2 regions of the Mucilaginibacter sp. 5C4 genome follow, and region 2 is predicted to be linked to the other one. Evidence: riboswitches for the same ligand, from Rfam matches in the RefSeq annotation. Region 2 holds a riboswitch; the other holds the start of a gene.
The links. A riboswitch is a leader RNA that binds a small molecule or an ion and turns the genes downstream of it on or off. The one in region 2 is predicted to bind cobalamin.
Positions count from the first base shown of each region.

Region 1: another riboswitch for cobalamin. It lies ahead of metE (5-methyltetrahydropteroyltriglutamate--homocysteine S-methyltransferase); the one in region 2 lies ahead of RHM67_RS12840 (TonB-dependent receptor plug domain-containing protein).

Region 1 is NZ_CP133775.1:2,499,234-2,502,411, reverse strand. It holds gene RHM67_RS11755 (BLUF domain-containing protein) at 1-67, opposite strand, end outside; gene RHM67_RS11750 (hypothetical protein) at 220-381, shown strand; gene RHM67_RS11745 (hypothetical protein) at 431-595, shown strand; gene RHM67_RS11740 (nucleotidyltransferase) at 599-1,078, shown strand; cobalamin riboswitch at 1,136-1,332, shown strand; gene metE (5-methyltetrahydropteroyltriglutamate--homocysteine S-methyltransferase) at 1,507-3,178, shown strand, end outside.
Region 2 is NZ_CP133775.1:2,722,350-2,725,527, reverse strand. It holds gene rplT (50S ribosomal protein L20) at 1-112, shown strand, start outside; gene RHM67_RS12845 (SRPBCC family protein) at 345-1,124, opposite strand; cobalamin riboswitch at 1,236-1,443, shown strand; gene RHM67_RS12840 (TonB-dependent receptor plug domain-containing protein) at 1,548-3,178, shown strand, end outside.

The sequences.
Region 1 (3,178 bases), 220 kb from region 2:
AAATGTCAAACAATTGATTTTCGTGCATCAGGTTGACAGCGGTGCTAACGTAAACTATATTTTTCATTATGATGTGGTTGCCGCAATGTACAGTTTGCATATTGTATATAGTGCATTGCGCTATGTTATATCACAAAACTGCGTACAATTCAAATATTAAGCAAATAAAAAGTTCTAATCTTTGTCGTATAGCCTTACCTGTTCAGCTATTTTGAATATGTGGGAGATGACTTTAACGCCGATATGCAGAAAATGGCGGCTGATCCAAACACCCAAAAAATGATGGAAACGCACCGATCCAACACAACTCCATATCTTCCCTACGCTGCCGCCATAGGGAAGATATGGAGCGATATGCAAAAGGTTTTTCATACGGAATAGTTATTGCTTGCTAATCCCTTTTTAGCTAAATTTGAGGTAAGTTAACGTTATGGATAAAAAGGAACCGGCCGTAGATCATGCCCTGATAGAGCATCTTAAAGAGGGTTTAAAACGAACTTACAAAGAGCGTTTTGAGATGTGCACACGCCTATATAAAATACAGCAAACCATGAACAAGGCTGTAATAACTCATAAACCTTTTATCAGCAAATAGCCCGTGGATGTTTTTGATGAGGATATTCTAAATTTATGGAAGGCGCTACAACAAAATGATGTGCAATACATTATGGTTGGCGGTTATGCTATAAACTTACATGGCTTTCAGCGTTTTACAGGCGATGTAGATATTTGGTTAAAAGATATACCTGAAAACAGGGACAATTTACGAAAGGCATTTATTAACAACAACATGGGCGATTACCCGATGATAGCACATATGCAATTTATAGCCGGGTGGACAGAATTTAGGTTGAATAACGGCATGAACCTGGATATTATGACTAATATGAAAGGCCTTGAAGGTTACACTTTTGACGAATGTTTATCAATGGCTTCTGTTGCGGATATTGACGGTATAAGCGTCCCATTCTTGCATATTAATCAGCTTATCGAAAACAAGAAAATTATAAACCGCCCTAAAGATCAGATTGACGTTGACGCTCTCCAGGAGATCAGAAAATTAAGAGAAGACAGCTAATCCTCCTTTTCCTCATCCTTATTACTTACATTTGAGCCGATGTAAGTTCTTTACTTTCCTTCATCAACCGGTATAGGTTTTACTTAATTGTAGATTAATAGGGAATAGTGTGCAAATCACTAACTGTCGCGCAACTGTAAGTAACACAAAAAGGTTTTTGCCAGAATATATGCCCACTGATTGTCCAAAAACAGTCGGGAAGGGCGGCAAAAATGTTACAAGTCAGGAGACCTGCCATACCGAATTGACAATGCTTTCGCGGTATGGGGCAATGGTCGTGTGTTTGATATAGTTTTTGTTACAACCTGTATTTTTTATGCAAGGGAGTGCTGTATCCATACTTTTCCACCAATCCATCCCAACAAACGCATTGCGAAGATTAGCTAAAAGGGCTTTTAACCGATTTATTCATTTAATCAATTAAAGCAATGCTGACGCAAAATTTAGGCTACCCGCGTATTGGTGGCCAACGCGAATTAAAAAAGGTCTGCGAGGGTTACTGGGCAGGCAAAACGGGGCACAAAAATGTGCTTACCGTAGGTAAAACCATCCGCCACGAAAACTGGCTGATGCAAAAAGAAGCCGGGATAGACCTTATCCCCTCAAACGATTTTTCGTATTACGACCACGTGCTGGATCATTCCCTGATGTTTGGCGCAATCCCAAAACGTTACAACGAGGTGATCCTAAAACAAGGCAAAGAAGAACTTGACCTGTACTTTGCTATGGCCCGCGGCTATCAAAAAGACGAACTGGATGTAGTAGCCATGGAAATGACCAAATGGTTTGATACCAACTACCATTACATTGTTCCCGAGTTTTATAAGAACCAGCAATTCAGGTTATTCTCTACCAAAATCACCAACGAGTTTTACGAGGCAAAGCAGCTAGGTATTATCACCAAACCAGTGCTGATCGGCCCGGTTACTTACCTGCTGTTGGGTAAAGAAAAAGAAGCCGGTTTTGAAAAGATAGACCTGCTGAAAAACCTGTTACCGGTTTACACCGAAATACTTACCAAACTACTGGACTTAGGTGCTGAGTGGATCCAGTTTGACGAACCGTTCCTGTCGCTTGATCTGACGGAAAAAGAACAGCAGGCTTACCGAGATGCTTACAAACAGTTACGTAAAGATTTCCCGCGATTAAAGTTTGTATTAGCCACCTACTTCGAAAAATTGGGCAGCAATGCCGAATTGGCCGCTTCCCTCCCTGTTGATGCCCTACATATCGATTTGGTACGTGCGCCGCAGCAGTTGGATGAAGTGTTGGAGTTGTTACCTGCCAAAACTATATTGTCGTTAGGTGTGGTGGATGGCCGCAACATCTGGAAGAACAATTTTGAAGCCTCGCTCGCCATCATCCAAAAAGCAAAAGAAAAGCTTGGCGATGATCGCGTTTGGATAGCACCATCATGTTCGTTGATCCACTCGCCTGTTGATCTGAGGAACGAGCACAATCCGGAAAAACTCACCCCCGAGATCAAACAATGGCTTGCCTTTGCCCGCCAAAAGGTAACGGAAATTGCTTTGCTGAAAAGCCTGGCATCAGATACCCCCGGTGTAAGCACCCAATACAAACTGGTCGAAAATCAGCATGATAACGCCTTGCGTAAAACTTCAGGATTAATTCATAACAATTCTGTAAAAGAACGTGTTGCCAAGATAACTGAAAGTGATGCGCAGCGGTTAAGTGCTTTTGCATCGCGTAAGCAAAAACAGCAGGAGCTGTTAAACCTGCCCTTGTACACCACCACCACTATCGGCTCGTTCCCGCAAACGGCAGAGGTGCGCAGCTGGCGTGCCCAATTGAAGAAAGGCGCTATCACTCAAACACAATACGACCTGCACATTGCCGAAGAAACCGAGAAAGCCGTTAAATGGCAGGAAGATATCGACATTGATGTTTTGGTGCATGGCGAGTTTGAACGTAATGATATGGTAGAGTATTTCGGCGAGCAATTACAGGGCTTTACCTTTACCCAAAACGGTTGGGTGCAAAGCTACGGCAGCCGCTGTGTGAAGCCCCCTATTATTTATGGCGATGTATCGCGCCCAAGGCCCATGACAGTTAAGTGGTCGGGTTATGCGCAATCATTAA
Region 2 (3,178 bases):
ATTAATAGGTAAGTTAGCCGCTAAAGAAATTGGTTTAAACCGTAAGGTATTAGCTGATTTAGCGATGAATCACCCTGATGCTTTCAAAGCGATCATTGACGCTGTAAAATAATCAGCGCATATTTATAAGAAAAGGCTTTCTGTTTATTCAGAAAGCCTTTTTTGTTTATAACATTGTCATCTTGAACTTGTCGAAAGATTGTACAATTCGCTAATGGTTCGACTGGCTCACCATGACAAGCGTCTCTTACAACACCGAACTCTCGGCACCCGGTGTTTGCCTGCTATCAATAGGCTCAATATGTGAACGGAAGCGGGAGGTATCATCTCCGAGCGAACTATCTTCAACAATTTTTTTCTTCAATTACAATTGCTATGGGTTCTGCATAGTAGTTATCATTTACCTGTGATGTATATGAAGCGATGCCGCCATCAATATCCATATACTGTTTAAAGTTGCGTACATCCTTATCGACCATGTTTTTAAATACAGGGTTTAAGATATGGGCGATGCCACCTCCAAAACCACCGGCAGGCGGGCGGTAGCTGATGATGATATCTACCAAGGTGCCGCTGCCATTAAGGCTATCCTGGAAACGTACTTTACCAGCGTTATCGATTAATGACCCGGGTATTGAACTCCAGCCGATGCTGTAACCCGGCTCATCACGAACGATCTCGCCATCCCAGCTTACTTTGGCTGTGCCGATAGGTAGTTTTAACACCCAATGTGAGCGTTTATTATCTATGACCTCCACACTCTCGAGGTGTTTCATGAAAAGGGGCAGGTTATCCAGCTTGCGCCAAAAGTCATAAACTTCCTGGCGTGGTTTATCAATATGGTATGATGAACGGATATTTATGTTTACCGGCTTGGTATTGTTACGGCCCATGCGCGAGTATAGTTCGCAATGGCCGGTAAGCCCGCGGTTAAGAAGGTAGCCACCAGCGCCAAGCTTGATAATGCTGGCGAAAGGGCTTTTGAATAATCCTCTAAAACCGGATAATGCTAGTTTAATACCACTTGCGATAGAAATGGTGCGCTCGGCGGTAGAAAGGTTTAAACTTGGTTCCTGGCTTTCCGCCGGGCCACGGTATCTATTTTGCAATGCTAATGATGTCATGGTATGTTGCGTTTGTATTTATTAAACACCTTAAATTACAGCGGGTTTTCGTTAATTGAAATTAATTTAACCGGCGCTGATAATTGCATTTGCCGTTAGCATTTCTAATGCTACATTTGCAGCGCTTTAGGTTCCTGCCACGAAGCAAATTCACAGCAGGATTAAAAGGGAATACAGTGTAAATCTGTAACTGTCCCGCAGCTGTAAGCTCCGTTAACCAATGTCCGTTCAAAATTGCCACTGTGCCGAGTATTTCGGGATGGGAAGGCAGGGCAAAGGGGAGCAAGTCAGAATACCTGCCTCAGCATTATATTATTCATAGCTTTCGGGGATTGAAGCTTGGGTGTGAATGCTCTTCATAAGGCGGTGTATTTCCATTCTTGTATTTTCCATTTTTGTACGCTATGATGTTTTAACATCAGCATGAGGCACGGTTACGATAGTATTTTCAGGTTAGCAAAACCCCCATTTATAAGCAAGACGTTTTGTATTGCGGGCGTTTTCCTATTAACTTCAACTGTTGTTTTCGCGCAGCGCGATACTACAAAACATCTCAAAGAGGTACCGATAAAGGCATCGACTGCACTCAGGCTACAAACGTTAACACCCGCTCAACAAATCACCCAAAAAGATTTTGCACATTACAGTGCTTTTAATGTGGCCGATGCCGTGCGCAATTTTGCAGGCGTTAACATTAAAGATTACGGCGGCATTGGTGGATTAAAAACCATATCGGTACGGAGCCTGGGCACAAACCATACCGCTGTGTTATACGACGGTGTGCAGCTGAATGATGCCCAAAGCGGACAAATAGATCTGAGTAAATTCAACCTCAATAATGTTCAGGAGATCACCCTGTATAATGGCCAACCCGGTGACCTGTTGCAATCAGCACGGTCTTTCGCGTCTGCAAGCGTGTTGAGCATTAAAACTATCCGCCCAACTTTGACGGCCAAAAAAATATACCAGATCCAGGTGGGGGCAAAGGGGGGGAGTTTTGGGTTGATCAATCCTTACCTCCAATGGCAACAGCGGGCTAATAATAACTGGCAATTTGTTATAAACGGCAATTATATAAAAGCCAACGGCCGGTATAAATATGAGGTAGATAACGATGGTTCTGACACGGTATCTACCCGGCATCACGGCGATGTGGAATCAATACAAACAGATGCCGCGCTGTACTATAATAAAAATGATAGTAGTAAATTTAATATTCACCTTAATTACTACAACGCTAAACGTGGATTGCCGGGGGCGGTAGTATCTTATACCGAAGGACATGGGCAGCACCTGAATAATGACGATGTATTTGTACAAACAGGATACGAACGCCTATTTAAAAACGGACTTTCGCTATTACTTAACAGCAAACTCTCCCAACTAAAAACCCGTTACCTCGATTCGCCTTACAATAACATCCAGGGATTTGTTCTTGAAAATTACAAACAACGCGAAGCTTATCAATCGGTAGCCCTCTCATATCATTTAACCAATAATTGGGATATCTCCTACGCTATCGATGCATCCTATACTAAAGTAGATGCTGATATTGATAAGTACGCTTACCCTGCAAGGTTTACGCTTTTAAACGTTATTGCCAGTAGCCTAAAACTGGGTAAGTGGCAACTACAGGGAAATCTGCTGCAAACCAATATTCACGAAACAGTGCAAAAGGGTACGGCCTTTCAGCAAAAGTCGGTTTTGTCGCCAACACTGATGGCAACGGTGCAGCCTTTCTCCAATCCGAATCTTAAAATACGGGCATTTTACAAAAACGTTTTCCGCGCGCCAACTTTAGATGAGTTGTATTATTATGCGTTTGTAGAGCGGGTTATAAAACCCGAATTTGTATATCAGTATGATTTGGGAGCCACATATTCTAAAAACGTAGATGGCATATTTGAATACATAGCTATTACTGCCGATGCTTATTACAACTATGTTAAGAACAAGATCCTGGCTGTCCCAAACAGCAACCCGGCAATATTCTCGTTCAGTAATTTGGGTAAAGTTGATATTAAGGGAATCGATCTTGGTTTTAAAACACAAAC